One region of the Flexivirga oryzae genome, then DNA from elsewhere that is predicted to be linked to it. Evidence: riboswitches for the same ligand, from Rfam matches in the RefSeq annotation. Region 1 holds a riboswitch; each other region holds the start of a gene.
The links. A riboswitch is a leader RNA that binds a small molecule or an ion and turns the genes downstream of it on or off. The one in region 1 is predicted to bind S-adenosylmethionine.

Region 1 (10,024 bases):
CTGCTGACCCTGCGACTGCCCCTGCTGCTGGCCGTAACCACCCTGCTGCTGGCCGTAACCCTGCTGCCCGTAGCCCTGCGGGGCCTGCTGGCCGTAGCTCTGCTGCGGCGCCGTCGGCTGTCCGTAGGACGGCGTGTTCGGCGCCTGCTGCTGGCCGTAGCCCTGGCCGGCCTGCTGGCCGTAACCCTGCTGCTGCCCGGCGTACCCCTGCTGCTGGCCGTACCCCTGGTTGTAGCCCTGCTGCTGGTCCTGGGGCTGGCCGTACGCCTGCTGCTGCGCGCCATACCCCTGCTGCTGGCCGTAGCCCTGGCCCTGCTGCCCGTAGCCCTGGTTGTACGCCTGCTGCTGGCCCTGCGCGCCGTATGCCGGCTGCTGGCCGTACCCCTGGCCCTGCTGCTGGCCGTACCCGGCCTGGCCGTAGGAGCCGTCGCCACCGGTCGTCGAGTCGCCGGCCCCGCCCCGCTTCTTGCCGAGCAGGAACAGCACCGCGGCACCGATGATGCCGAGCACCATCAGGATCACGCCGAGGACGATGCCCGTGGTGTGGAAGCCACCACCGATCTTGTCGGCACGCTTCCCGGCATACAACGAACCGGAGTTGTCCTGGCACGTGACCGAGCCCTTGGACGCCGTGCTGCGCGCCACCTCGTAGTACTTCGTGCCGTCGACGGTCACCGAGAAGTCCTTGGTCGGACGTCCCATCGTGGTGCCGTCGACGCTGCAGGTGGTCGCGGTGCGATCGGCCGCGGTCTGGCTGTAGACCGAGAAGCCGCCGTCCATCGACAACGTGCTGCCGTTGCTGAACTGGGTGAGCTTCACGCTCGAGCCGCTGAGCAGCCCGATGATCAGCAACACCAGCCCGATGACCGCGACGACCGCGGGCACGGCAAGTAACTTCTTATTGCCCAAGGAGTTCATATGGCGCAACCTAACGCATTCGGATTTCAGTGTCGTGGACTCCGCGGCCCCCTTCAGTCCGCCACTTGAGCCCTGGTCTGCCGCTTGATCCTAGAGAGCATGGCGACCATTCCCCGCATGCGCAACGGGGAAACGGCCTCGGCGAGTCCGAATTTGAAGGGTATGTCGTCCGGAACGTCCAGCACGACCTGTGCCGGCTGCCCGTCCAGCCCGGTGTGCAGGATGCCCGCGAAACCGCGCGTCGTCGGCGCTTCCTTGGGCGCGTTGAAGAACAGGTGCACGTCCCCGTCGGTCACCTCGACCGCCAGGAACAGCGGTGTCTGGCACTCGTGCACCTGCTCCAACTGCTCGGGATGGTCGGCATACCGCGCGGGCAGGTCGGGCAGTTCCTCGCTCAGCTCGAGCAGTAGCTGCAGGCGATCCTTCGGCCCGACCGAGCCGAAGTCGTCGATCAGCTCGGCCAGCGGCGCGGGGAGGTCGGCACTCACGTGGTCGGGTCTCCCTGTTCGACCGGGACGCGCACCGCGTTGCCCCACTCCGTCCACGAACCGTCGTAGTTGCGCACCTTGCCGAAGCCCAGCAGGTGCGTCAGCACGAACCAGGTGTGCGAGGAGCGCTCGCCGATCCGGCAGTAGACGACGACGTCCTCGTCCGGTGCCAGCTGCTGCTCCGACTGGTAGAGCCCCTCCAGGTCCGCACGGCTCTTGAACCGGCCGTCCTCACGCGCAGCCTTCGCCCACGGCACCGACCGGGCGCCGGGGATGTGGCCGCCGCGCAGCGAACCCTCCTGCGGGTAGTCGGGCATGTGCAGCAGTTCGCCGCTGAACTCGCCGGGGGAGCGCACGTCGACCATCGCCTTGCCCAGGTGCGCCAGTACGTCGTCCTTGAACGCGCGGATCGGGGCGTCGTCGCGCTGGACGACCGGGTAGTCGGCCTCCTTCGCGGTCGGCACCTCGCGGGTCATCTCGCGGTCCTCGGCCATCCACGCGGACCGGCCGCCGTCGAGCAGCCGGACGTCCTCGTGCCCGAAGAGCGTCATCACCCACAGCGCGTAGGCGGCCCACCAGTTGGACTTGTCGCCGTAGATCACCACGGTGGTGTCGCGGCCGATACCCCGCTCGGACATGACCTTGGCGAACGCCTCTCCGTCGACGAAGTCACGGGTGACCGGGTCGTTCAGGTCGGTGTGCCAATCGAGCTTGAAGCTGCCGGGGATGTGGCCCGTGTCGTAGAGCAGGACGTCCTCGTCGGACTCCAGGACCACCAGGCCGGGGTGGTCACCGGCGAGCTGTTCGGCGAGCCAGCCGGTGGTCACCAGGCGCTCGGGGTGTGCGTAGTCTGCGAGCTCCGCGCTCGAATCCTTGGGGTAAGCCATAACGCAACGTTACGCCCTGGGAGTGGCGGGTCCGCACCCGTGTATGACGACCCGCGCGTGCCGCGCGCCGGCTTCGCCCGAGGGACCGGCTACTGTCGTCACTTCCTCGGCTCCGACGGGCTGGCAGGATGGGGGAATGGTGGGCAGGAAGAAGAGCAGCAAGAAGAAGGGCAAGCAGCCCGTTCCCCTCGACAAGGGGCCGCTCGGGGGAACCGCGCTCAGCCTGTCGCAGCGGCTGATCTCGATCGGCATCGACGGCAAGGCGGGTTTCGACAGCGCCGAACACGTGGCCCGGGCCGCGCTCGAGGACCACCCCGCCGACCGCGAGCGGGCGATCGACAAGGTCGTCTCCCAGCACCGGCGGCTCGCGGCGAGCGCCGGGTTCGTCACCAGCCTCGGCGGATTCGTCACCATGGCGGTCGCGCTGCCGGTCAACCTCACCGGCTTCTACCTGATCAACACCCGGATGGTCGCCGCGATCGCGCACCTGCGCGGCTACGACCTCACCGATCCCGGCACGCGCACCGCCATACTCCTCACCCTGGTGGGCGGCGACGCCGACGACGTGCTCCGCAAGGCCGGCGTCGTGAGCACGGGGCGGCTGGCCAACCTCGCCAGCAGCCAGTTGCCGCCGCCCGCGGTCATGGTGGTCAACAAGGCGGTCGGGTTCCGGCTGATCGGCCAGCTCGGCGACAAACTGTTCACCAAGCTCGGCAAGGGCATCCCGGTGGCCGGCGGCGTCATGGGTGCCGGGCTGGACGCGTTCCTGCTGTCGCGCATCGCCAAGGGTGCCCGGAAGGAATTCCCGCCCACCGAGCGACTGCTGCGCGCCGGGGGACGTTGACATGCCGCGCCTGCCGAGCGTGCGGTGGGCCGCGATGCGGCGCATCTCCGATGCGCTGCAGGAAGCGATCGAGCCGGGTGGGCCGACGATCACCACCCGGGTCGCGTGCCTGCCGCGGATGACCAAGGCGGTCGCGCGCGGCGAATACACCGGCGTCAGCGCGGGGCACCTTGCGTTGCTGGCGGCGGCCGCCGCGTATGTCGTCTCGCCGATCGACCTTTTGCCCGAGGCCCTGGTCGGGGTGGTGGGGCTGGCCGACGACGCCGTGGTGCTGGCCTGGCTGGCGAGCACGCTCACCCGCGACACCGACCGTTTCCTGGAATGGGAGCAGCGGCGCGGCGACACGATCAAGGGCGAGCGGCTGTCCTGACCGCGGCCGTCCACATCCCCCTGCCGGGGTGAGTCGCCCTCCCCAGGCGGTATGACGGGCGCTGTCCGGCCACCCGGCCGCCGTCGCACGCTGCGGTGCATGACCTCCAGCGTGCACGGCATCGGCGAGATCGTCGCCTACCTGCCCTACAACCTCGGCTTCGTCCCCCGGCACTGTCTTGTCGTGATCGGCATCCGCGCCGGGCACATCTGCCTCACCGCCCGGTGCGACCGGCCCACCAGCGCCGAGGTCCCCGACGTGGTCGCGCACGTCGTGACCACGTTCGCGCGCAGCGACCCGGACGAGGTCCTGGTGGTCTGTTACGACGGGCTCGGTGCCGCGGACCGGCTCTTCGTGCTGGAGCTGGGCGACTCGCTGCGCGCGATCTCGGCAGACATCTCGCACGTCCTGCTCGTCCAGAACGGGGTGGCGCGGTGGCGTGCCGAGCAGTGTTCCTGTGACATCTGTCCGCGGGAGTGGGCGCCGGTGCCGCCCGCGATCGACGTCGCGCCGGTGGCCGAGCGGGTCGCGCGTGGTGTGGTCCCGGCCGAGCACCGCGCCGACCTGGTTCGACGGCTCGAGGTCCGGCACCCGCTCGTCGCCCGCGCCGTCGAGGCACGGATCACCGCCGGGGAGCCGTTGCCGATCGACACCGCGCAGGCGCTGCCCCGGGTCATGCTCGACGGCCTGACCCCGGTCCACGCGGTGCCGGTCGACACGCTCGCGGCCGCGACCGTCGCCGTCGGCTCGATCACGATCCGCGACCAGGTGCTGTCCTGGCTGATGCCCGACTTCCTGCCCGGGGAGCTGATCGACGTGGACGCGCCGATCGATCCGCACCACCTGGGCCTGCCACCCATGTGGTTGCGGGAGGTCGACTCGTTCGACGATCCGGTGGCGACCCTCGGTCAACGACTGGAGGACTGGGTGGCATGCATCCCACCGCCCCGCAGTGTGCCGGTGCTGATGCTGCTCGCCGGCATCCGCTGGACCAGCGGCAACGGCGCGCTGGCCTCGATCGCGGTCGCACGGGCGCTCGAGATCGACCGGCACTGCCGTCTCGCGCTGCTTTTCGCGCAGGCGCTGAACGCCGGGCTGCGTCCGGGCGACGGTGAACAGCGACCGGCCTGACACCACCGGGGCGCGGACCGGCGAACGCTGCCCGCCCCGTGAGACGCACCCGGCGACCACTTCGACGTGGTCCCGCGATTTTGCTACCGTCATACCCGTCATGAGTCCCAGCGTCCGCTGATTTCGGCGGACACAGCCCCGGCTGGCTGGGCGGCAACCCTCCACCGCGGTGGGGTGCCCCGGGTGAGGACAAGGTCGACCGCACCATGCGGTTCGGCAAGCGCGGGGCCACCTGGCCCCTTGGGGCTCGAGGAGTGGCAGGTGACCGTCATACACCCGGCGACGCGATGGTGTGCACCGCCGCACGACGCGAATCCCGACGCGCGCGCGATCCGGTTGACCGACGTCGTCCTGGAGAGCGGCAAGGTCCTGCCCGAGGTCGTCGTCACGTTCCAGACCTGGGGACGTCTCGCACCCGGAGCCGACAACGCGGTCCTCGTCGAGCACGCGCTCACCGGCGACTCCCACGTCGAGGGCGAGGCGGGTCCCGGCCAGCCGACGCCCGGCTGGTGGCCCGGGCTGATCGGTCCCGGCCGGCCGCTGGACACCGACGAGTTGTTCGTCGTCGCGATGAACGTGCTCGGCGGCTGCCGCGGCACCACCGGACCCGGTTCGATCGCCCCCGACGGGAAGCCGTGGGGTTCGCGTTTCCCGCGAACCACGATCCGTGACCAGGTGACGGTCGAGGCGGCCGTCGCGAACGAGCTGGGCATCGACGCCTGGTTCCTGGTGCTCGGCGGGTCCATGGGCGGTATGCGCGCCGTCGAATGGGCCGCCGGCCACCCGGACCGGACCCGGTCGGCGCTCATCCTGGCCAGCGCCGCCCACGCGACCGCCGACCAGATCGCCTGGGGCCAGGCACAGAACCTCGCCATCACGTCCGACCCGGACTTCGTCGGCGGCGACTACTACGGCACCGGCCGGTTCCCGGCCGCCGGCCTGGGGATCGCCCGCCGCATCGCGCACACGACCTACCGCAGCGCCGACGAGCTCAACGACCGCTTCGGCACGCGTGCCCAGGTCGGCGAGGACCCGTTGTGTGACGGCCGGTTCGCGGTCGAGAGCTATCTGGACCACCAGGCGGGGAAACTCGTCGGGCGCTTCGACGCGGGTGCCTACGTGCAGCTCACCGCCGCCATGGCCACCCATGACGTGACCCGTGGGCGGGGGAGCCTGGTGGAGGTTCTCGGCTCCTACCAGGGGCTGCTGCGGGTCGCGGCCGTCGACACCGACCGGCTCTTCCCGGCGGCGCTGTCCGAGGAGATGGTTGCGGCATACGGACGAGGGCACGTCCGGATGATGCGCTCGGGTCACGGACACGACGGTTTCCTCATCGAGACCGAGCAGGTGGGTGCCATCGTGACCGAGACGGTGGCGGACGCCCGTGGACACCGATGGCCGGTGCGCGCAGCCGGCTGACGTGACCCAGGTCACCGAACGGCGTGCCCCTGCGTGGCGGCCGTCCGGTAGCGTCGGCGTTACCCCTCGGATCGGGGGTGTGCCGGAAGAGGTGATCGCACAGTGGCTGTCGTCGTGGGATACGTGCCGACCAAGGAGGGCGCGGCGGCGCTGCGGCGCGCGGCATCCGAAGCAGTGGTGCGCGGGACCCCGCTGGTCGTCCTGGACTCGGCCCGTTCCGACGGGGAGGACCAGGCCCCGGACGCACACGCACAACTGGAGGCGCTCGCCGAGCAGGACGTCAGTTACGAGGTCCGCACGGTCGCGCCCGGGCAGGACGCGACCGACGAACTGCTGCGGATCGCCGAGGACGAGTCCGCGGATCTGCTGGTGATCGGGCTGCGGCGCCGGTCACCGGTCGGCAAGCTGATCCTGGGGGCGAACGCGCAGCGGATCCTGCTCGACGCGGCGTGTCCGGTGCTTGCGGTCAAGCCTTCTGAATAGGCCTCAGCGAGGCGGATCTGCCTGCGGCCCAGCAGTTTTCGGGTGCGTGCACACGCCACGCCGAGGGGCGGCGACGGGGCGATGGAATGTTCTGTGCCCAGACTCGTTTTATAATGGTGAGGAAGTGCTCGCGGCCGGGTCGGACCAGCCCGGTTTCGCGATCGCGTCGCAACCCCAACCTCGGTCGGCCGTCCTCCTCGGACGGCAGCGTAGTGATGTCCGTATACCTGCGGGCCGAAAGTCTTGGAAGGTAGTTGGTGGACCCAGTGTCGAAAACCCCCGGAGCCCCGGCCCTGCCGGCGGAATTCGCGCATCCCGCGCTGCAACAGTTGATGGCCGCCGGCCTTGCGAACGGCTCGATCGACAGCACGCAGCTGAAGGATGCACTGGAGGTCAGTGAGATCGCTCCGCAGCGGATGAAGACCGTGCTGCGGGCGCTGGACGAGCAGGGCATCGCGGTGACTCTGGACACCGAGCACGCGGCGCGCGCGGTCGCGACCACGACGACACGACGCGGCACCAGCCAGAAGGCGGCAGCCAAGAGCACCGCGAAGAAGCCGGCGGACGACACGAGCGACGAGAAGCCGGCTGCCAAGAAGGCCGCGGCCAAGAAGGCTCCCGGCGCCTCCGCCGAGGACGAGGCCGCTGCCGAGAAACCGGCCGCCAAGAAGGCGGCGGCGAAGAAGACCACCGCCAAGAAGACCGCCGCCGGCCGCAAGAAGGCCGATGACGACGAGGCCGACGCCAAGAGCGACGAGGAGAACGAGTCCGACGCTTTCGTCATCCGTCAGGACGACGAGGACGACGCACCCGCACAGCAGGTCGTGACCGCCGGTGCGACCGCCGACCCGGTCAAGGACTACCTCAAGCAGATCGGCAAGGTCGCCCTGCTCAACGCCGAGCAGGAGGTCGAGCTCGCCAAGCGCATCGAGGCCGGTCTGTTCGCCGAGGAGAAGCTCAACTCGGGCGAGAAGATCGAGATGAAGCTCAAGCGCGAGCTGTGGTGGATCGCGCAGGACGGCAAGAAGGCCAAGAACCACCTGCTCGAGGCCAACCTGCGACTGGTCGTCTCGCTCGCCAAGCGCTACACGGGCCGCGGCATGCTCTTCCTGGACCTGATCCAGGAGGGCAACCTCGGTCTGATCCGTGCGGTCGAGAAGTTCGACTACACCAAGGGCTACAAGTTCTCCACCTACGCGACGTGGTGGATCCGGCAGGCGATCACCCGCGCGATGGCCGACCAGGCGCGCACCATCCGTATCCCGGTGCACATGGTCGAGGTCATCAACAAGCTGGCCCGTGTCCAGCGGCAGATGCTGCAGGACCTCGGTCGCGAACCCACTCCGGAGGAGCTCGCCAAGGAGCTCGACATGACCCCGGAGAAGGTCGTCGAGGTGCAGAAGTACGGCCGCGAGCCGATCTCGCTGCACACCCCGCTCGGCGAGGACGGCGACAGCGAGTTCGGTGACCTCATCGAGGACTCCGAGGCCGTCGTGCCGGCCGACGCGGTCAGCTTCACCCTGCTGCAGGAGCAACTGCACTCGGTGCTCGACACCCTGTCCGAGCGCGAGGCCGGCGTCGTGTCGATGCGCTTCGGGCTCACCGACGGTCAGCCGAAGACGCTGGACGAGATCGGCAAGGTCTACGGCGTCACCCGCGAGCGGATCCGCCAGATCGAGTCCAAGACCATGAGCAAGCTGCGCCACCCGTCGCGCTCGCAGGTTCTGCGCGACTACCTGGACTGACGCTGCTTCGTCATACCGAACGGCCCCGGCGACACCGCGTCGCCGGGGCTGTCGCGTGTCCAGGGGGCTGTCTCGTGTCCGGGGTTCATCCTCCTGGTTTCGTGTCTCCGCGTGTGTCGGGTGCTCCGCCGGTCATAGGTCTCCCCGGTGGGGACTGCGGTACGCCGGGCAGCGTCATACCCGCTCATAGGTCTCCCCGGTGGGGAGTCCGGTACGCGGGCGGCGTCATACCCGCTCATGGGTCTCCCCGGTGGGGACTGCGGTACGCGGGCGGCGTCATACCCGCTCATGGGTCTCCCCGGTGGGGAGTCCGGTACGCCATCCACAGCCGCCGCGGTCGACCCAGCCCTGTGGATAAGTTCTGCGGAGATCAGCCGGGAAGCACCACTCTGGGCGGTATGACGGAATTCGACCCCCAAGCACCGTTCCGGAGCGGCTCCGGGCGCGACAACGGCCTGAGCCGTCGAGCCCTGACCGGCAAGAGCTTTCGCCGTCTCCACCGAGACTGCTACGTATCGTCGGAGCGGCCGCTCGATCTCCGGACCCGGGTGCAGGCCGCACTCGAGATGGTTCCGGGCGCCTATGGCCTCAGCCACAACTCCGCAGTCAGCTGGCTGGGCGGCGTTGCCCCGGACACCCCTGACGTTCACCTCGCCGTACCGCACGGATTGCGGTCGGAGCTACCCGGGATCCGCACGCACCGCTACCGCAAGCCGCCGATGATGTGGATTCAGCGGGGTGTCAGATGCACGGCTCCCCACCAGACGTTCGTCGACCTTGCACCGACGACGAACCTGGTCGAGTTGGTCGTCGTCGGCGACTCGTTGGTGCGCCGCACCTCCGTGACGCCGGCCGAGCTCGTGCGGTTCGCCCGCGAGTCACATGCGAACGGTGTCGCGGTGGCGCGTCGAGCGAGTGCATTCGTGCGGTCACGAGTCGACTCGGCGCAGGAGACCCGCTCCCGGATGCTGATCGTGTTGGCCGGCCTGCCCGAACCGACCGTCGATCTGCGGTTCTACACCGACGACGGAACATTGTTGAGGCGCATCGACATGGGCTACCGAGACATCAAGTTGGCTGTCGAGTATGACGGGCGCCAGCACGTCGAGCGCAAGGCGCAATGGGCGGGCGATATTCGACGCCGCGAGTACTTCGACCATCTCGAGTGGAAGTTCATCACGCTGATCTCGCCGGACATCTGGACGACGCCGGGCCAGACCGTCGGTCGGGTCCGGGACGGACTCGCCCAACGTGGTGTCAGCGTGCCGGTCATCAGCGACGAGTGGCGGCTCCATTTCCCGGAGCGCATCCGATTCGAGACTGCCTGAGCTCGACGCATCGACGTGTCGCATCTGTCGTTCGGCGTGCCGGGGTCCCCACTGGGGTGACGTATGACCGGTTTTCCGGGCTACGGCCGCGCGTTGGTCCCCACTGGGGTGACGTATGACCGGGGATCCGGGGTGCGGCGCGCGTTGGTCCCCACTGGGGTGACGTATGACCGGGGATCCGGCTGGCGGCGTGCCGGAGTCCCCACTGGGGCGACGTATGACCGGTTTTCCGGCTGGCGGCGTGCCGGAGTCCCCACTGGGGTGACGTATGACCGGGGATCCGGGGTACGGCCGCGCGTTGGTCCCCACTGGGGCGACGGATGACCGGGGATCCGGCTGGCGGCGTGCCGGAGTCCCCACTGGGGCGACGTATGACCGGTTTTCCGGGGTACGGCCGCGCGTAGGTCCCCA
Region 2 (10,024 bases), 1.7 Mb from region 1:
GTTGACCATCGTGGTGTGGCTGTCGGTGCCGACGCAGCTGTCCGGGTAGGCCTGCACGACGCCGTCGTTCTCCCGGGTCATGACGCCACGGGCGAGGTGCTCGATGTTGACCTGGTGGACGATGCCGGTGCCCGGCGGGACGACCTTGAAGTCGTCGAACGCGGTCTGCCCCCAGCGCAGGAACTGGTAGCGCTCGCGGTTGCGGCCGTACTCGATCTCGACGTTCTTCTCGAACGCGTCCGGGCGCCCGGCGACGTCGATGATCACCGAGTGGTCGATGACCATCTCGGCGGGAGCCAGCGGGTTGATCTTCTTGGCGTCACCGCCGAGGTCGCTGACCGCCTCACGCATGGTTGCCAGGTCGACGACACAGGGCACGCCGGTGAAGTCCTGCATGATCACGCGCGCCGGGGTGAACTGGATCTCCGTGCTCGGGTTGGCGTTCTCGTCCCACTGGCCGACCGCGTTGATGTGGTCCTCGGTGATGTTGGCGCCGTCCTCGGTGCGCAACAGGCACTCGAGCAGCACCTTCAGGCTGAACGGCAGGTTCGTGCTGCCCTCCACCTTGTCCAGGCGGTAGATCTCGTAGGACTTCTCACCTACGGCGAGCGTGTCCTTCGCTCCGAAGCTATTGGTGCTCATGCTGATCGCCGACTCCTTCGTCTCTGGCACTCGTGGACGGCTTTATCTTGACGTCAAGATAAGTTAATCACACGCCGTGGCAGGGGTTCAGCGAAGGTTTGCCTAACCCGCGCCGAGCGCAAGCCACGTTGTCGATCCTGCCACCAACGCGTCAGGTGTGGCGGGGAGCGGGCCGAAAACGGTGCCGGCCCCGATCAGTGCTTGGGGGTCCACCCGAGGGCCGGGCCGAGCTCGGTCGCCATGTCGGTGATGATCTGCAGGTAGTCGGTCTCGTCGAAGGTGAACGGCAGTGCGAACGCGACCTCGTCGACGCGCTGGAAGGCGGCGTCGGCGTACAACTGCTCGGCGAGCTCGGCGCTGTCACCGACGTAGTCGGCCGAGAACAGCATGTGCCGTGGGCCCTGCGGTGCGCGGGTGCGAGCCAGCCGGCCCTCGCGATAGGCCGCGTACTTGGCCTTCTGCCCGGCCGTCGCCGAATCGGTCGGTATGACGACCAGCCCCTGCGACACCCGGCCCGGTGCACGGTCCGGGTGGGCGGCGGCATACGCGTCCCGGTAGGCGTCGATGTGCTCGGCCTGGATGCGCGCGAAGTGGTCCGGCTCGGTGCCGGACAAGTCGCTGCCGTCGGTCGTGACCACCGAGCTGGTCAGGTAGTTGATCCCCTGCCCGCCGGCCCAGACCGCGGAGTCCTTCATCCCGCCGTACCACAGCCGGTCCGCCAGACCGGGCGAGTGCGGCTGCACGCGCCGGGAGAAGGTCTCGATGCCGACCGTTCCCTCGAAGTCCGAAACCGGCTCTCCGCGAAGGAAGTCCAGCAACCTCACCACCCGTTCCTTGGAGAAGTCCTCCGCGTCGTAGGTGTCGGGGTACAGCCGGGTCTTGAAGTCGTCGTACCGCATCGGGGTGCCGACCGAGACACCCGGGTTGAGCCGGCCGCCGGACAGTACGTCGACGGTCGCCAGGTCCTCGGCGAGCCGGAACGGGTTCTCCAGCCCGAGGGGTATGACGGCCGTGCCCAACTCGATGCGGCGGGTCCGCTGGCTCGCCGCCGCGAGCACCGCGACCGGTGACGAGATGCCGTGCTGCAGGTGCCGGCAGCGCAGCCACACCGAGTCGAAGCCGAGCTGCTCGGCGGTCTCGATGACGCGCAGCGTGGTCTCGTGGCCACCTGCGGGGTTGCTCTCGTCGAACAGCCCGATGGTCAGGAAACCCATCCGGGCCAGCGGTTCACCGGCTCGCGGCATCGTGCACTCCCGTCGAAGGCGCCTGGAAACTCTGGAACTGGAGCCTACGGCGCAGCCGGAACCCGAGGTGCTCGTAGAGGGCGATGGCGCGTTCGTTGCCGGCGCCGGTGTGCAGCATCGGCCGGTCACCGCGCCGCTCGATGCCGTCCGCGACCGCCCGGATCAACCGGGTGGCCAGGCCGCGGCCGCGGAACGCCTCATCGGTGCACACGGCGCTGATCTCGGTCCACCCGGGCGGCCGCAGCCGCTCCCCCGCCATGGCCACGAGCCGCCCGTCGATCCGGATCCCGAGGTAGGTGCCCAGCTCGATGGTGCGCGGCAGGAACGGACCCGGCTCGGCCCGGGCGACCAGGTCGAGCATCTCCGGCACGTCCTGCGGGCCCAGGCGGACGGCCCCGGGGTCGGGCGCGGTCACCAGGGTCTCGGCGACCAACTGGACGCCCGGGATCCGGTCGTTGACCACCCACCCGCCCGGCGGCTCGAGCAGGTCACCGGAGACGACGGCCGTCCCGCCCGGGCCGACCAGCTCGGCGAGGTCGGCCCAGTCCTCGGGCGTGGGCGGCTGCGGGATGGCGGTGAACGGCGACACCTGCGGGTCGAACGCGGCTGCGCCGCCGGCCCGGCGGACCAACCGGGCGTGCGTGCCGTAGGCCGACCAGAGCGCCGGGTTGTCCAGCAGTTCCGGTGCACCCGCCGGCAGGTGATGGACGTAAAGCGTCGCTTCGCTGGTCATGAGTCGCTCAACGGGAGTCCGGGCGGGTTGATCGCCGCGGTCTTGACCGCTTCGTTCGACAGGTTCCAGGCCGCCAACCACTTCCCGTAGTCGCCGGTCCGGATGAGATGGTCGATCGCTGCGGCGACCGGCTTGGCCAGGCCGTCGCCCTTCTTGGACGTCGCGCAGATCAGGCCCTGCAGGGAGGCACCGGCACCGGACCACTGCCCCGCGTTGCGCGTCGGGCGGTTGGTGTGGGCGCTCTGGGTGACGTCGTACTGAACTCCCGGGTTCGGGCCGAAGTACAGGTCGATGCGCCCGGACGCGAGCGCGAGGTTCGTGGCGTTCTGGTCCGGGTAGTGCACGATCGTGAGCTTCTTGCCGGCGGCACGCAGCTTCTTCTGCCAGCTCAGCAGGATCTTCTCCTGGTTGGTGCCGGAACCGACGGCGACCCGTTTGCCACTGAGGTTGCGGTAGTCACCGCCGAACTTCCAGTCGCTGGAGGCCAGTTGCTCGAAGGCGAGGTTGTCCTTGCGGTAGCAGGCGAAGTCGTACTTCTGCTTGCGCTCCTCGGTGTCGGTGATGTTGGAGAAGCCGACGTCGGTCTTCCCGCTGTCGATGCCGACGAACAGGTTCTCCCAGGTCGCGTTGGTCACCTCCGGTTTCAGCCCCAGCACCGCCGCGACGAGGCGCCCCAGGTCCGGCTCGGCACCGGTCAGTGTCTGGTGATCCGTGCCGACGTACGCCAGCGGCGGGAACCCGGCCGGCAGGGCACCCTCGCCGATGACGAGCTTCCCGCTCTTGCGCACCGCTGCGGGGAGCTGGGCCCGGATCGATGCGACCGGCTTGACGGTGAGAGTGGCCTCGCGCCCCGCGCCGTTGGAGAGGGCACCGACCACCACCTTCCCGGACCCGGTGGTCTGCGTCGGGGTGGAGGCCGCGCTGCTGGCGCAGCCGGTCGCGGTGGCGATCGCCGCGACCGACAGGAGTCCCACGGCGGTGGAACGTCCCTTGGTGGTTCTGGACATGGCTGTACTCCTCGAGTCGTGACCCGTCGGGTCTGCGAATGGTGTTGCGATCAGGAAGGATCAGAGGGTGTGCCGGCGCCGAGCACGGCGCCGATGAACTGCCGGGTGCGGGCCTTCTGCGGCTCGTCGATGACCAGCTCGGGCGGCCCGGACTCCACGACCTGCCCCTGGTCGAAGAAGACGATCCGGTCGGCGACCTCGCGGGCGAAGGCGATCTCGTGGGTCACCAACACCATCGTGACGTCGTCGGCGGCGCAGTCCCTGATCACCGACAGGACCTCGCCCACCAGCTCCGGGTCGAGGGCCGACGTCGGTTCGTCCAGGAGCAGCACGCTCGGCTCCGGCGCGAGTGCCCGGGCGATCGCCACCCGTTGCTGCTGCCCCCCGGACAGCTGGCGCGGGTAGTGATCGGCCCAGTCGGCCAGGCCGACCCGGTCCAGCAGCCGCAGTCCCGTCTCCCGCGCGTCGGCCCGGGCCAGTCGGCCGGTCGCCCGCGGCGCCGCGACGACGTTCTGCACCGCCGTCAGGTTTCCGAACAGGTTGAAGTTCTGGAAGACGAAGCCGATCCGTCTGCGGTCCCTGCGGGCCTGCCGGTCCCCCACCGCGCGCAGCCGGCCGCCTTCCCGGCGTACGCCGAGCAGCTGCCCGTCGATGCACACGTACCCGCTGTCGAGTTGCTCGAGATTGGCGATGGCACGCAGCAGGGTCGACTTCCCGGACCCGGATGGACCGATCACCGCGACGATCTCGCCCGGTCGGACCGTCAGGTCGACGCCCCGCAGCACGGCGTTGTCGCCATACGACTTGGTCGCGCCGTGCACGGATATCGCCGCGGTTGCTGCCGGAAGACGCTGGGGTGCTTGCTGATTCATCTCGCACCCGCCTTCTGCAGTCGGCGACCGGCCAGCGCCGACCGGACCCGCTGCAGCGGAGTGGGCGGCAGGCTGCGCACGGCACCGCGCGCGTAGAAGCGCTCGACGTAGAACTGGACGACCGAGAGGGCGCTGGTCAGCAGGACGTACCAGACGGTGGCCACGAGCAGCAGCGGCACGATGTCGCCGTTGTAGGTGCTGCCGACCGTCTCGACGGCACCGAAGAGGTCCAGCAGGGACACGTAGTAGACCAGCGAGGTGCTCTTCAGCAGCCCGATGAGCTGGTTGACGTAGGTCGGCACGATCGACCGCAGCGCCTGCGGCAGGACGATGCGGCGGAACTCGTAGCTCTTGGGCACTCCGAGTGCCGCGGCGGCCTCCGTCTGCCCGGTGTCGACGGAGAGCACGCCGCCGCGGACCACCTCGGCGGCGAAGGCCGCCTCGTTCAGGCTCAGCCCGACCACCGCCAGCAGCAGCGGGCCGGCCAGCGAGGCCTCGTCGAAGTGCACGAACTCCGGGCCGAACGGCACCCCGAGACTGAGCGTGCGGTAGAGCGCACCGAAGTTGTACAGGAACAGCAACAGCACGATCAGCGGGATCGAGCGGAAGAACCAGATGTAGCACCAGCTGACGGTCTGCAGCACCGCGTTGCGCGACAGCCGCATGGCAGCCAGCAGCACGCCGCCGACCAGGCCGGCGACCGCACTGAGGGCGGCGACCTCGAGCGTGACCAGCAGTCCCTTCAGGATCACCGGCTGCAGGAACCAGTACGCGAAGCGGTCCCACTGGAAGAACGGGTTGGTCACCAGCGCATTGACGAACTGGGCGACCAGCACCAGGACGACGGCGGCGGCGACCCATCGGCCGGGGCGGCGATGCGGATGGACCCGGTCGTCGACGGAGGACGATGCGGCCACCGGGCCGGGATCTTCGTGCTGCGGCACCGGCTTGCGGCTCGTGCCGCGGCGCCAGGTTGTTGCTGTCATGGACGACTCACAATCCTCGACCGGACGCTTCGGTCCGTCGAGCACGCGCTTACCGACGCCACTACGACGCCGATCAGGTCATCACCTGGAGCACCCCGCCGCGTGGGAGGGTTGCCGGCCAGCAAGCCAGGGCTTGTCGCTGACGCTCATAACCATTCGTTCGGAATCTTATCTACTCTACTTATCCTATGGAAGTAGTAGAGATATGACGTGAGTCACAGCGAGCTAGCCGCGGACGGGCTGCAGGATGGCGACGCACTCCACGTGGTGCGTCATCGGGAAGGCGTCGAACGCGCGCAGCGAGTCGACGTGGTAGCCGGCGTCTGCGGCGTAGGACAGATCGCGGGCGAGCGCCGCCGGGTCGCAGGCGATGTATGCCGCCCGCCGCGGCCCTCGGGCCAGCAGCCGGCCGATCACCTCGCGTCCGGCCCCGGACCGCGGCGGGTCCAGCACGACCAGGTCGACCCGGTCGAGGCGGTCGACGGCGGCCTCCCACCCGGCGCGGCCGATGTCGGCGCGTTCGAGCGAGGCCCGGGGCAGATCCGTCAGGTTGTGCTGCCCGTCGGCCACCGCCCGGGCATCACCCTCGAGGCCCAGCACCCGGCCGGCCGGACCGACCGCCTCGGCGAGGAAGGCGGTGAAGACACCGACCCCGGCATACAGGTCCAGCACCTGCTCCCCCTGCTCGGGCCGCAGGCCGTCCAGCGCGGCGCCGACGAAGGTGGCCGCCGCGCCGGGGTGCACCTGCCAGAAACCACGAGCGGACACGGCGAAGTCGCGCGCGCCGTGGCCCGGCACGGTCACGCGCTCCAGCACGTCCGGGAGATCGTCGCTGGTCTCGATACGCGAACCTCCCCCGCTGCGCTCCTCCGGTCCGCTACTCGACCCGCGAGATGGTGCGCCGCGAGATGGTGCGCGAAGCGGCAGGTCGACGGCGACGACCTCCCCGTTGCCGGCGACCGCCACGTCGACGCCCGTGACGCCGTCCGCGGCGCGCTCCGTCAGCAGGCCGGTCGCGGCGATGTCGGGCACGGCGATCAGGCAGTCGTCGACCGGCACCACGTCGTGCGACCGGTGTTTGCGCAGGCCGAGCCGGCGGTCGGCCGCGACCGCGAACTCCACCCTCGTCCGCCAGCGCAGGCCCTCCTCGTCACCGGGCACCGGCTCGACCGAACCGGACCACTCGAGCCCGGCCAGCCGGCGCAACTGCTCACGCACGACCCTGGCCTTGAGCTCACGACCGAAGGCCGCGGACGTGTGCTGCCAGTCGCAGCCACCGCAGGCGCCCGGACCCGCGAATCGGCATGGTGCGGTGCGGCGTTCGGGCGAGGACTGCAGGATCTGCACCGCGTCCGCGCGCAGGAAACGGGACGCCGACCCGCCGTCGGTCACCTCCGCGATGACCCGCTCCCCCGGCAGCGTGTGCCGGACGAAGACGACCCGGCCGTCGTGCCGGGCCACGCAGTGCCCGCCGTGCGCCACATCTCCGACCTCGAGTTCGAGCCGGGTGCCGACCAGCGAATCACCCTGTGCCGCAGGGCGGGCCGACGTACGGCGTCGGTTCGGCCGGCCACGACGCCGGTTGCGGCCCTGCCCGCCGCTCATCGGCCGCCGCGCCGCACCGAGCCCGGCGCCGGCCCGTCATACCGCATCTCGTGCCCCTGGCTGGACCGCAGCTGCCAGGGCACGCTCGCCACCAGCACGCCCGGGGTGAACAGCAGACGGGACTTCAACCGCAGCGCGGACTGGTTGTGCAGCAGCTGCTCGTACCACTTGCCGACCACGTATTCGGGGATGTAGACCATGACCACGTCGCGCGGACTGTCCCGGCGAACGGTCTTGACGTAGTTGACGATCGGCCGGGTGATCTCCCGGTAGGGCGAGGCGATGATCTTCAGCGTGACCGGGATCTCGCGCCGCTCCCACTCCGCCTGTAGCGCCTTGGTCTCCTCCGGGTCGACGTCGACGGTGATCGCCTCCAGCACCGACGGCCTGGTCGCCCGCGCGTACGCCAGCGCGCGCATCGTCGGCTTGTGCAGCTTGGACACCAGCACCACAGCGTGGACCCGGGAGGGCAACAGCTGGTCGTCGTCGGTCTCCGCCAGCAGCAGCTCCTTGCTGACGTTGCTGTAGTGCCGGCGGATCTGCACCATCAGCGCGAACAGCACCACCATGGCCGCCACCGCGTATCCGGCGCCGTGCAGGAACTTGGTCAGCAGCACCACGACGAGCACGGTCCCGGACATCGCCGCACCGATCGCGTTGATGACCCGGGCGCGCTTCATCCGGGACCGGGAGGTCGGCGGGTCGTCGGAGCGCAGGTTGCGGTTCCAGTGCCGGATCATGCCGATCTGGCTGGTCGTGAACGACACGAACACCCCGACGATGTAGAGCTGGATCAGCCGGGTCGGTTCGGCGTCGTAGACCACCACCAGCAGCATGGCGACCCCGGCGAGGATCAGGATGCCGTTGGAGTAGGCCAGCCGGTCGCCGCGGGTGTGCAGCTGCCGCGGCAGCCACCCGTCGCGCGCCAGGATCGAGGCGAGCACCGGGAAACCGTTGAACGCGGTGTTGGCGGCCAGCACCAGGATGATCCCGGTCACGATCGAGACGAAGATGATGCCGGGCAGGAAGCCGTGGAAGACCGCGTGCGCCAGCTGGCCGAGCACAGTGTCCTCGTCGTAGCCGAGCACCGGCTTGCCGTGCAGCAGCAGGCTGCCGGGGTTGTCGGGGTCCTGGATGTGCACCCCGGTCCAGTTGGCCAGTGTCACGATCGACACGAGCATGACGACCGAGATCGAGCCCATCAGTAGCAGCGTGGACCCGGCGTTCTTGCTCTTGGGCTTCTTGAAGGCGGGTACGCCGTTCGAGATCGCCTCCACACCGGTCAGCGCTGCACAGCCGCTGGAGAACGCCCGCAGCAGCAGGAAGACCACGGCGATCTGCGACAGCGCGTCCATGTGCGGTTGTGGCGCCAGGGTGAATTGCGCGGTCTCCGACATCGGCAGGTCGCCGACGAGCTTGCGCACGACGCCGACGATCGCGAGCGCGATCACCGCGAGCATGAACAGATAGACGGGTACGGCGAAGAAGCTGCCGGACTCGCGCACACCGCGCAGGTTCATCGCCGTCAACGCGACGATCAGCAGCACCGCGACGATGACCTGGTGACCCCGGATGAACGGCATCGCGGAGGCGGCGTTCTGCACACCGGACGCGATCGACACGGCGACCGTCAGCGTGTAGTCGACCAGCAGGGCCGACGCGACCGTGAGCCCGGCCTTCGGACCGAGGTTGGTGGTGGCGACCTCGTAGTCGCCGCCGCCGGAGGGGTAGGCGTGCACGTTCTGCCGGTAGGACGCGACCACGACAGCCATCACGCAGACGACCGCGAGGGTGATCTGCCAGGAGTGGGTGAACGCGAACGACCCGCCGGCGGTGCCGAGCGTCAGCAGGATCTCGTCGGGTGCGTAGGCGACCGAGGACAGGGCGTCACTCGCGAAGATCGGCAGTGCCAGCTTCTTCGGGAGCAATGTCTCGCCGAGCCGGTCGCTGCGCATCGCACGACCCACGACAAGGCGCTTCAGGGCGCGACCGGTGCCTGACACAACGCGCAAGTGTACGGCTGCAAGCCGCACGTTCGGGACGGCGAGTTCCCATTCGGGACGCGACCTGCGTCACACGACGTCCGCGGGCCGGAGCGAGTGCGGTCGCCGCGCCGCTCTCCGGTAGCGTTTCGTTCTGTGTACTTCGTGATCATGGGTTGTGGTCGGGTCGGCTCGATGCTGGCGTTGAGCCTGGAGAAGCACGGTCAGGAGGTCTCGATCATCGACCAGGACGAGGCCGCGTTCCGCCGTCTCGGCCCGAGGTTCGAGGGCCGCCGCGTCACCGGCATCGGGTTCGACCGCGAGACGCTGATCCGCGCCGGCATCAAGGGTGCCGACGCCTTCGCCGCGGTGAGCAGCGGTGACAACTCCAACATCCTGGCGGCACGGGTCGCCCGCGAGACGTTCGACATCCAGAACGTCGTCGCCCGCATCTACGACCCGGGCCGCGCCGAGGTGTACGAGCGGCTCGGCATACCAACGGTCGCCACCGTGCGCTGGACCAGCGACCAGATCCTGCGCAAGGTCCTGCCGATGGGTGCGCTGCCCGTGCACACCGACGCGAGCGGCCGGGTGGTCATCGCCGAGATCCCGCCGGACCCGTCGTGGATCGGCACCCCGTTGCACCGGATCGAGGAGGAGACCGGCGCACGCGTCGCCTACCTGACCCGGTTGGGCGACGGGATGATGCCCGAGGCCGACTCGGTCTACCAGGAGGGCGACCTGCTGCACCTGACCATGCCGAGCAGCCGGGTCCAGGAGATCGAAGCTCAGCTCAAGTCCACCAAGCCGGTCGACTGAACGTCGTAAACAACTGCAGCCCAAGGAGATTCGTCAGATGCGAGTTGTTGTCGTCGGTGCCGGAAGTGTCGGTCGGTCGATCGCGCGCGAGCTGATCCTGCGCGAGCACCAGGTGCTCATCATCGACAAGTACG
Region 3 (10,024 bases), on a different contig from region 1:
CACCATGGATCGGCTGGCGGCCGAGGCCGGGGTCGGCAAGGGCACGGTCTTCCGCGCCTTCGGAAATCGGGCCGGGCTGTTCGCCGCGCTCACCGACGATTCGGAGCGACGCTTCCAGGCGGCATACCTCTCCGGCCCGCCACCGCTCGGGCCGGGCGCTCCGCCGCTCGACCGGCTCGTGGCGTATGGCGCGGCGCGTCTTCGCGTGTATGCCGAGCAGGGCAGCCTGCTGCTGGCGACCGCACAGACACCGATCGACAAGTTCGACGTGCCGGCCCGCAAGGTGTCGGCGATGCACGTCCGGATGTTGTTGCGGCAGTGTGGGGTCGGCGCGAATCTCGAGCTGCTGACCGAGACGCTCCTCGCCCCGCTCGACCCCGAACTCGTCCATCACCTGACCACCAACCGGGGTCTGGACGAGAGCGACCTCGTCGCCGGATGGGAGGCGCTGGTCCGGTCCGTGGCCGGCTGACCGAGCCGACCACGCAGCGTCGCGACGCATCTCAGCTCGCGAGCCGGTGGAAGCCGCTGCCGTGGAAGATCAGCGGCGCCTGTGACTCGTCCCGGTCCAGGTCGTGCACGGCAAGGATCACGATGTCGTGATCGCCCGCACGCACGGTGTCCTCGACCGTGGTCTCCAGCCATGCGCTTGCGCCGTCGAGGAAGACGGCGCCTCGCGCGGTCGCCCGCCAGGCCAGGTTCGCGAACCGGTCCGTGCCGCGTGCGGCCAGCGCCTGACCGGCGTGCTGCTGGGCCGCCGACAGCACACTGATGCCCAGGTGTGTGGCGAGCCGCAGCGTCGGCCAGGTCGTCGAGGAGTGCGCCAGGCACACCGAGACGAGAGCGGGTTCGAGGGAGACGGACGTGAAGGTGCTGGCCGCCATGCCCTCGGGGCGTCCGTCGATCAGCGCAGCGAGCGCCGTGACACCGCTCGGGTGCGCGGCGAACACGTGCCGCAGGTGCCCGGTGTCGGCCACCGGCCGGGTGATCACGCTCATCGTTGCTGCCACTCCTTCGCCAGCAGTTGGAACGACCGCACGCGGTCGTCGTGGTCGTGTGTGATGGTGGTGACGAGCAGTTCGTCGGCGTCGGTGGTCTGCTGCAGCACCTGGAGTTTGTCGGCGACCTCGGCGGCCGTGCCGACGAACTGCGTGGTGATGCGGTCCACGACCAGGTCGTTGTCCGACGCCGACCACGGCAGCGCGCGTGCCTTATCCGGCGTCGGGAAGGGTATGGCGCCCGCCCCGGTCCGGATGCTGCGCACCCATGGCCCGTAACCGGTCGCGAGTTCCCTTGCGACATCGGTGGTTTCGGCCACCACGACGTCCGCCGACACGATGACGTGCGGGCGGGCAAGGGACGCACTCGGCCGGAACTGCTCGCGGTAGGCCGTCACTGCGTCCACCACGTGGGCCGGCGCCACGTGGTAGTTGGCGCCGAAGCGCAGCCCGTGCTCCGCGGCGAGCCGGGCGCTGTCGCCGGCGCTGCTGCCGTGGATCCAGACCTGGAGGTCGCTGTCCTCGCCGGTGGCGACATGTGCCTGCTCGCCGTTGGGGTGCCGGTAAGTGCTCTCCAGCAGCGCGAGCAGGTCGGCCACCTGCTCGTCGTACGGCTGGGGAGTGTGGTCGGGACCGCCCAGCAACTCCCGCTGGAGCGCGAACCGTGGCGAACCGACCAGCTGCGCGACGGGGAACGGCGGGGGCAGGACGAGTCCGCCCGGCAGCACCTGCGTGCGGGTGCGGGCGGGTGCACCGTCCGCCGGTGGCCGTCCTCCCGAGCGTCCCAGGCCGAGGTCGATCCGGCCCGGGTGCGCGGCGTCGAGCAGGCCGAACTCCTCGACGGTCGACAACGCACTGCGGTGACCCATCTGGACCGCGGCGGCGCCGACCCGGATCTCGTTCGTCGCCGCAGCAGCGAGTGCGATGGTCAGCGCGGGCGACACACCGACGACCCCAGGATTCAGGTGGTGTTCGGCGAACCAGTAACGCGCGTAACCGAACTCCTCGGCGCGTCGCGCCAGGTCCACGCTGTTGTGCAGCGCCTCGCGGGCGGTCGACCCGGACGAGACGTGGACCAGGTCGAGCACGGACAGCGGGACGGCCCGGCTGTTGCGCGCGGCGCCGGTCATGATGCGACCTCGTGTGCGCTCGCGGCCTCGCGCAGGGCCGGGAGGCCGAGGTTCCCCCGCAGGGTCGAGGCGTCATACGACGTGCGGTAGACGCCCAGCTCCTGCAGCAGCGGAACCACCCGGTCGACGAACGGGTCGAGCCCGCCCGGAGTCAGGTGCGGCACCAGGATGAACCCGTCGCAGGCGTCGTTCTGCACGAAGTGGTTCAGTTCGGTCGCGATGCTCAGTGGGGAGCCGATGAAGCTCTGCCGACCCGTCACCTCGATGACCAGTTCGCGGATGGACAGCTTCCCGGCGGACGCACGGTCTCGCCATTCCGCGGCGGTGGCGAGCACGTCCTCGTGTCGACGCACGCTCGCTCGCCCCTGGGCGAGGGTGTTCTCGCCCGGTGCCGGATCGATGTCGGGCAGAGGACCGTCGGGGTCGTACGCCGACAGGTCCCGGTTCCACAGCTGCTCCAGGACGTTGATGGCGGTCTGGCCGCTGACCTGCTGGCGTCGTATGACGTGTGCCAGCTCCTGTGCTTCGTGGTCGCTGTCGCCGACGACGAAAGTCGCGCCGGGGAGGATGAGCAGGTCGTCGTCGCCGCGTCCGTACTTCGGCAGGCGACGCTTGACGTCGGCGTAGAACTCCTGGCCCGCGTCAAAGGTGCTGTGCCTGCTGAAGATCGCGTCGGCCTGCGCCGCCGAGAACTCGCGACCTTCCTCGGAGTCGCCCGCCTGGAAGATGACCGGTCGGCCCTGCGGGGAGCGGGGCCGTTGAAGCGACCGGCGATGTCGAAGTGCCGATCGGAGTAGGTGTAGCTGCCCGCGGCGGGGTCGGTGATGAACCGGCCGGATGCGGGGTCCGTCGCCAGATCGTCGGCGGTCCACGAGTCCCACAGCTCCCGTGCGGCGGCGAGGAAGGATGACGCTCGCGTGTAGCGGTCCTGCTTGGCGAGGAAGCCACCGCGGCGGAAGTTCTCTCCGGTGAAGGCGTCCCACGACGTGACGACGTTCCATCCTGCGCGCCCGTCGGACAAGTGGTCCAGGCTCGCGAACTCCCGTGCCACCTCATAGGGTTCGTTGAAGGTCGAGTTGATCGTGCCGACGACCCCGAGGTGCTCGGTCACGGCCGCGATCGCGGCCAGGATCGCGAACGTGTCGGGCCGGCCGACCACGTCGAGGTCGTAGATCCGGCCACGCTGTTCGCGCAACCTCAGACCCTCCGCGAGGAAGAGGAAGTCGAATCTGCCGCGTTCGGCACTCTGCGCGAACTGGCGGAACGATTCGAACTCGATGTGGCTGCCGGCCGCCGGATCGCTCCAGACGGTCGTGTTGTTGACACCGGGGAAGTGGGCGCCGAGATGAACCTGCTTGCGATTGCTCATGATGTGTGGCTCCGTTCGTTCACGCGGCCGCGTAGCGATTTGCCGGTCGTGGGAGCCCGAAATGCTCCCGGAGGGTGGTGGTCGTGTAGCGCGGCCGGAACGCAGTGCGCCGTTGCAGGCTCGGCACCAGTTCCCGGGTGATGCGCTCCAGATCCCGCCCCAGCACGCCGGGGCGCAGGCGGAAACCGTCCAGGCCGGCTGCGGACCACTCAAGGAGCAAATCGGCGAGGTCTTCGCTCGTGCCGACGAACACCGCTGCATCGCTTGCGAACTCAGCACCGGCGAGGTCGTCCAGGGAGTTCTTCCGCTCGGTGGCAGCAGCGGTGGACGCCTCGAGGAAGACCACCAGGTCGGCGAGAACGCGGACCTGTGACGCCTCACGCCCGGCCGCGGTCGTCTGCTGCCTGACCTGGGTTGCGATATCTGCCGCGTGCCGGGAGTCGCGTGGCGTCGTCAGTGCGAGGTCGGCGGCCGCCCCGGCGAGTGCGTAGCCGCGCTCGTCGTGTGCCAGCAGCACGACCGGTGGTTGCCCCTGCGGTGGCCGCGGAGTGATCGAGGGGCCGCGGACGGAGAAGTTCGGGCTTTCGAAATCTATGTAGTGCAAGCGCTCCCGGTCGACGAAGCGACCGGTCGCGGTGTCCCGGATCTCGGCATCGTCCTCCCAGCTGTCCCAGAGTCGCCGTACGACCTCGACGTAGTCGCCGACCTCGCCGAATGCCTCGGCGACAGCGGCCTCGGATGAGCTGCCGTCCAGGACCGGTGCGGTCCGCCGCCCGATGTTGGCGAACTCGCGAGGGTCCCCGCTGGTCCGGACCCGGAGCCCGGCGCGGCCGGTGCTGACGTAGTCGAGTGTGGCGATCGACTTGGAGATGTGGAACGGCTCCGTGTGCGGCGCGATCGCGGTCGGCACCAGGCCGATCCGGTCTGTGACGGGTGCAACCCGCGCTGCGATCAGCGCCGAGTCGAGGTTTCCGTGCACCACGTCGGGTGCTTCACCGTCGACGGCGCGGGTGGCCGCGAAACGGTCGTCGATGGAGACGAAGTCGAGCAACCCGCGCTCGGCCTCCTGCACGAGACCCACCCAGTAGTCCGGACGGAAGAGTCGAGCCGGATCCGCGTCGGGCGTTCGCCAGGCGGCGGGATGCCAGCCCGCCCCGTCGAGAGCGACTGCGAGATGGATCGGATAGTCGTTGGACATCAGCATCACCTTCGTTTCAGATGCGGAGTCGCGAAGTGGTCTCTACCGAAGTCCGGCGGAGTGGACCGGGATTCGCGCTTGCGGCACCGGGCGGCGCCGCCAGGTCATCACCTGGAGCACCCCGCCGCGGTGGAGGGTTGCCGGACAGCCAGCCAGGGCTTGACGCTGTCTCTCGTGACCTGCTGTGAGCCTAACGTGACCCGCGAGCTCTGTCTAATCCATAGCGGTTAAGTAGGATTTAAATCACGTTCGGACCGGATGGGATTCGTCCTGTGTGGAGCTCGCTCAGCGAGGCAGCCAGGCGTCATCGGCGTTTGCGAACCGCCGGACCCGGGCCGGAAATCTGCCCGCGAGCAACTGCGCGAGGCTCACGGTGTCGAGGACGACGCGCATGCTGGAGCGCAGACTGACCCACAGCTCGGGCACATGCGTTGCGGTGCCTTCGTATTCGAGTTCGTGCGGCCGAACGCCGTGTACCTCGGCCAACGGTCCGTCGACGCTGCGAATGATCTCGCCGACGAAGATCTGCGTCGGATCTCGGGTGAGGGTGTAGCCGCCGGCGCAGCCGCGCTGTGTCTGGACGATACCGCTGCGGCGCAGCTGGCTCAGGATCGCCTCGACGAACTTGCGCGGCATGTCCTGGTCGGACACGATCCGGTCGATCGTCATCAGCTGGGGGTAGGTGGCGGCAAGTTCGAGGGCGCTGCGGACCGCGTAGTCGCTGCGTGCGGTGATCTGCACCGACGTCACCTCCTCGGCTCGTTTGGCCCCCACGATAACCGGCGTCGTTCCGTGTGGTCGGGCGCTATATCCCATCAGATGGATAGAGGATCACCAAAAGTTGCCTTAATAAAAATGAGAAGTTATGTTTCTGCTCAGGTGATGAGCGGCAGCGTCAAGCCCTGGCTGGCTGTCCGGCAACCCTCCATCCGCGGCGGGGTGCTCCAGGTGACCACCCGATGGGACTGCGGCCCGCGGCTCCCATAAGCGCGACGGTGCACGGCCGGGAACGGATGGGAGCTGCGGCTCCTCCGGTGTCCGGCGACCATCACGCGACACCCGAGAACGACGAGAGCGTGAGGAAATTCGGAATGGCACAGGTCCTTGCCGACCAGTGGTTGGCACCTCCCGATGCGCAGCGAGCGGACGCCGCCGACCCGATTGCGGCAGACAGCCGGCTGGTGGCCAGACGTCGTCCCGGCCGGTGGGTGGTGGCGGTCGTAGCGATCGTCCTGTTCGCCATGCTGGTCAACACCGTGATCACCAACCCGCGTTTCGAGTGGGATGTTGTCGGTGACTACTTCACGAGTACGGCGATCCTGCGTGGGCTCGTGCTGACGCTCTGGCTCACCGGTGCGGTGATGGTCAGTGGGTACCTGCTGGGTATCGCCCTCGCCGCGCTCCGCCTGTCGGACAACCATGTATTACGCACCGCCTCCTTCGGGTTCGTCTGGTTCGTGCGTTCGGTCCCGCCCCTGGTCCAGTTGCTCTTCTGGTTCGAGATCGCGTCCCTCTACCCGCGACTGTCCTTCGGGATCCCCTTCGGCCCCGAATTCGTCTCGTTCCAGACGGCCCACCTGTTCTCGGCGTTGGCCGCGGCATACGTCGCGCTGACGATCGACGCGGCGGCGTTCGCCTCCGAGATCGTGCGCGGTGGGCTGCTTTCGGTCGATGCCGGCCAGACCGAGGCAGCGCATTCGATCGGTCTGTCCAAGTGGCGCACTTTCCGCCGGGTCGTGCTGCCGCAGGCGATGCCCTCCATCATTCCCGCGTCCGGGAACATGCTCATCGGAATGCTGAAGGCCACGTCGCTGGTGAGCGTGATCGCGGTGCAGGACCTACTCGGCACCACCGAGTTGATCTACAACGACAACTTCAAGGTGATTCCTCTCCTCCTCGTCGCAACGATTTGGTATCTCGTGCTGACCACGGTGCTGTCCATCGGTCAGTTCCTGCTCGAGCGACACTTCGCGCGCGGGAAGCGCGGTGCGACGGGCACTCGATCGTGGGGCCAGCACTGGCTGCAGTCCCTTCCTCTGCTGAGCTACCGGCGCACCGGCAAGGGAGCCTCGTCATGACGACCACGACAACTCAGAGCGTGGATGTACGGATACGTAATCTGCACAAGGCATTCGGGGGCCGGGAGGTTCTCTCGGGCATCGACCTCGACATACCTGCCGGGAGCGTCACCGCGATCATCGGGCCGTCCGGATCGGGCAAGTCGACGTTGCTGCGGTGCATCAACCACCTCGAACGCCCGGACGCCGGTTATGTGCAGGTCGGCGGCGAGATCATCGGCTACCGACCGGAGGGTGGCAAGCTGCGCGAACGCAGCTCGCGTGACGTGGCCCGGCAACGCGCATCCATCGGAATGGTCTTCCAGCAGTTCAACCTCTTCGGCCACCGGACGGCGGCCCAGAACATCGCCGAAGGCCAACTCGCGGCCGGCGTCGGATCGGCGGCCGCCCGTCGACGCTCGGCCGAGCTGCTCGCCCGTGTCGGCCTCGCCGGCCGCGAGGGTGCCTACCCGAGCGAGCTTTCCGGCGGACAGCAACAGCGCGTGGCGATCGCGCGGGCGCTCGCTCGCGACCCACGGCTGATCCTGTTCGACGAACCGACCAGCGCACTGGACCCGGAACTCGTGGGCGAAGTGCTCGCTGTCGTGAAGCAGCTCGCGACCACGGGAATCACGATGGCAATCGTCACGCACGAGATCGGCTTCGCCCGTGAGGTCGCAGATCAACTTGTCTTCCTCGACGGGGGACAGATCGTGGCACAGGGTCCACCCACCGAAGTCCTGGACCACACAGACAACGAACGAGCCCGCGCCTTCCTCGCCGCGGTGCTCTGACAGCACTCACCCACGGAGAACGACATGAACACGCACAGCAAGTACCGATCAGCAACCCGGGTCCGACGCGGGCTCAGCGCCTTTGCCGTTGTCGGCGTCACCGCGAGCCTCGCCGCGTGCGGCTCGTCCTCGAGCGGGGGATCGTCGCCGGCCACAGCAGCCGGTGGCGGCAAGGACGTCGCCGCCGCCGCGGACTACGCCGCCAAGATCACCGTCGATCCTGCTGCCCGGAAGTTGTTGCCCAAGGACGTCGTCAAGAGCGGAAAGCTGACCTTGGGGACCACCCAGGTCACCGGGACCTCCGGTCTCCCGCACGCCGGGATCGTCGATGGCAAGGAGGTCGGGCTGGATCTCGACATCCGCGCCGCACTCGCCAAGAAGCTCGGGATCACCTGGCAGGTCGAGACGGGCACCTTCCAGACGATCATCCCGGGTGTCCAGAGCGGCAAATACCAAGTCGGGCAAGGCAATTTCGGCGTGACCAAGGAGCGCGAGAAGGTCGTCGACTTCGCGACCTACCTGAACGACGGCCAAGCCTTCATCGGCAGCAAGAGCGTCAAGATCAACAAGGTGAAGACCCTGCTCGACGTGTGCGGTCTGAAGGTCGCCACCACCAGCGGCACGACCTTCCAGAAACTGCTGACCGACTTCGCGCCGCAGTGCGCCGCCGCTGGGAAGAAGCCGTACCAGGTCCAGTACTTCTCGGACACCGCGCCCATCTACCTCGGCCTGCAGAACGGCAAGGTGGACGTCTTCTTCGGACCCACCCTCAGCCAGAAGGTGGTCGTCCAGAAGATCCCGGGCACCAAGTACCTCGGCCAGGTCGCCCAGACACCCGTGGGCTTCGTGACGGCCCGCAAGTCGCCGATCGCGCCGGCAATCACGGCGGCCATCAACGACCTCATCAAGGACGGCACCTACGCCAAGATCTTCGCGAAGTGGAAGGTCGGCTCATCCGTCATCACCAAGTCACAGCTCAACCCCACACCAACGTTCTGATCACGGGAGGACACGGATCATGACCACAGATCAACACGCCGGCAACGTGGACGCCGTTGACTACGAAAGTGATTGGCAGCGCTGGCACAAGGAGCGCGATGCGGCGCTGGCCAGCCCGCACGGCTTCCTCGCGGTGACAGCGCTGCACTTCCTCAACGCCGAGCCGACCCGGTTCCCCGTGGTCCCGGGAGTATGGGTCAGCGACGCCCGTGGACTACGTGTCGAGATCGCCCCGGACGAGACGCTGGAGCTGGACGGGCAACCGCTGGTCGGCGAACACGACTTCGGCATCATCGCCGAACGTGACGGGGTGACCGTCAGCAGCGGGGACCTCGAGATCGAGGTCGCCAAGCGCGGCGGTTTCGACATTCTGCGGCCACGCGACCCGGCGAATCCGCGGCGTACCTCGTTCCGGCGCACGCCGGCCTATCCGGCGGACCCGGCGTGGGTGCTGGACGGCTTCTTCTCCCCGTTCGTCGAGCCGCGCCCGACCACGGTCGGGGCCGCCGTCGAGGGCCTGGAGCACGTGTATGACGCGGTCGGCGAGGTCACCTTCGTCCACCGCGGCAGGGATCTGCGGCTGGTGGCTTTTCCCGGGCACACCGAGCAGCAGCTGCAGGTGCTGTTCACCGACGAGACGGCCGGGGTGACCACTCATCCGGCAGTCCGGTCGCTGGTGCTGGATGTCACCGACGCCGGTGGAGCGGTCCGTCTCGACTTCAACCGGGCGGTCAACCTGCCGTGCGCCTATACGCCGTACGCAACCTGCCCGCTGGCGCCGCTGGAGAACAGGTTGCCCATCGCGGTCACCGCGGGTGAGCTGGATCCCTCGCTCGACGAGGCGCGAATCGAGCAGCTCGCCGGATGAAGGTCATCGCCATCTCGCTGATCGTGCATGCGCCCGATCCGGTGACGGGAGAGCAGGTTTCGACGCATCAACGGTTCGCCCAGGTGGTTCGGGCCGCCGAGTTCTCCGAACTCATCGGCCTGGACGGCTTTGGTGTCGGCGAGCGGCACGAGCGACCGTTCATCTCCTCGGCACCGACCGTGGTGCTGTCGCACCTGGCGGCCCGTACCAAGCGGCTGCGACTGTTCACCGCGGTGACGACACTCAGCCTGCTCGACCCGGTCCGCGCCTACGAGGACTACGCGACGCTGGACCACCTGTCCGAAGGTCGGCTCGAGCTGATCATCGGCAAGGGGAACGGAAGTGCTCAACGGGACCTGTTCGCCGTCACCGAGGACGACCAGTGGGATCGCAATGCCGAGTCGTACGAGGTGTTCCGGTCACTCTGGCGGCAGGACAAGGTCACGGCCGACACGCGTTTCCGGCCCGCGTTGCGCGACGCCGAGGTCTGGCCACGGCCCTTCCAGCAGCCCGTCCGGGTGTGGCACGGGAGTGCGACGAGTCGGGCATCGGTCGATCTGGCGGCACGGTACGGCGAGCCGCTCTTCTCGGCGAACGTCACCAACCCGATC

Region 2: linked by a shared signal. The riboswitch ahead of FHU39_RS11070 (amino acid ABC transporter permease) and the one ahead of metX (homoserine O-acetyltransferase MetX) in region 1 are both predicted to bind S-adenosylmethionine.
Region 3: linked by a shared signal. The riboswitch ahead of FHU39_RS21570 (amino acid ABC transporter permease) and the one ahead of metX (homoserine O-acetyltransferase MetX) in region 1 are both predicted to bind S-adenosylmethionine.

The regions. Positions count from the first base shown of each region.
Region 1 is NZ_JACHVQ010000001.1:609,317-619,340, forward strand. It holds gene FHU39_RS02820 (hypothetical protein) at 1-885, opposite strand, end outside; gene FHU39_RS02825 (SufE family protein) at 972-1,406, opposite strand; gene FHU39_RS02830 (sulfurtransferase) at 1,403-2,293, opposite strand; gene FHU39_RS02835 (EcsC family protein) at 2,430-3,137, shown strand; gene FHU39_RS02840 (YkvA family protein) at 3,139-3,507, shown strand; gene FHU39_RS02845 (DUF4192 domain-containing protein) at 3,607-4,638, shown strand; SAM riboswitch class IV at 4,735-4,867, shown strand; gene metX (homoserine O-acetyltransferase MetX) at 4,900-6,057, shown strand; gene FHU39_RS02855 (universal stress protein) at 6,160-6,540, shown strand; gene FHU39_RS02860 (RNA polymerase sigma factor) at 6,873-8,285, shown strand; gene FHU39_RS02865 (hypothetical protein) at 8,684-9,613, shown strand.
Region 2 is NZ_JACHVQ010000001.1:2,341,866-2,351,889, forward strand. It holds gene acnA (aconitate hydratase AcnA) at 1-642, opposite strand, end outside; gene FHU39_RS11050 (LLM class flavin-dependent oxidoreductase) at 837-1,886, opposite strand; gene FHU39_RS11055 (GNAT family N-acetyltransferase) at 1,870-2,619, opposite strand; gene FHU39_RS11060 (transporter substrate-binding domain-containing protein) at 2,616-3,626, opposite strand; gene FHU39_RS11065 (amino acid ABC transporter ATP-binding protein) at 3,677-4,498, opposite strand; gene FHU39_RS11070 (amino acid ABC transporter permease) at 4,495-5,484, opposite strand; SAM riboswitch class IV at 5,525-5,638, opposite strand; gene FHU39_RS11075 (class I SAM-dependent RNA methyltransferase) at 5,710-7,089, opposite strand; gene FHU39_RS11080 (APC family permease) at 7,086-9,092, opposite strand; gene FHU39_RS11085 (NAD-binding protein) at 9,228-9,890, shown strand; gene FHU39_RS11090 (potassium channel family protein) at 9,928-10,024, shown strand, end outside.
Region 3 is NZ_JACHVQ010000005.1:129,653-139,676, forward strand. It holds gene FHU39_RS21540 (TetR/AcrR family transcriptional regulator) at 1-472, shown strand, start outside; gene FHU39_RS21545 (flavin reductase family protein) at 504-998, opposite strand; gene FHU39_RS21550 (LLM class flavin-dependent oxidoreductase) at 995-2,128, opposite strand; gene FHU39_RS25135 (LLM class flavin-dependent oxidoreductase) at 2,125-3,000, opposite strand; partial or broken gene FHU39_RS25140 (LLM class flavin-dependent oxidoreductase) at 3,048-3,497, opposite strand; gene FHU39_RS21560 (LLM class flavin-dependent oxidoreductase) at 3,517-4,695, opposite strand; SAM riboswitch class IV at 4,765-4,875, opposite strand; gene FHU39_RS21565 (Rrf2 family transcriptional regulator) at 4,981-5,469, opposite strand; SAM riboswitch class IV at 5,574-5,691, shown strand; gene FHU39_RS21570 (amino acid ABC transporter permease) at 5,787-6,773, shown strand; gene FHU39_RS21575 (amino acid ABC transporter ATP-binding protein) at 6,770-7,546, shown strand; gene FHU39_RS21580 (transporter substrate-binding domain-containing protein) at 7,571-8,545, shown strand; gene FHU39_RS21585 (DUF1684 domain-containing protein) at 8,565-9,413, shown strand; gene FHU39_RS21590 (LLM class flavin-dependent oxidoreductase) at 9,410-10,024, shown strand, end outside.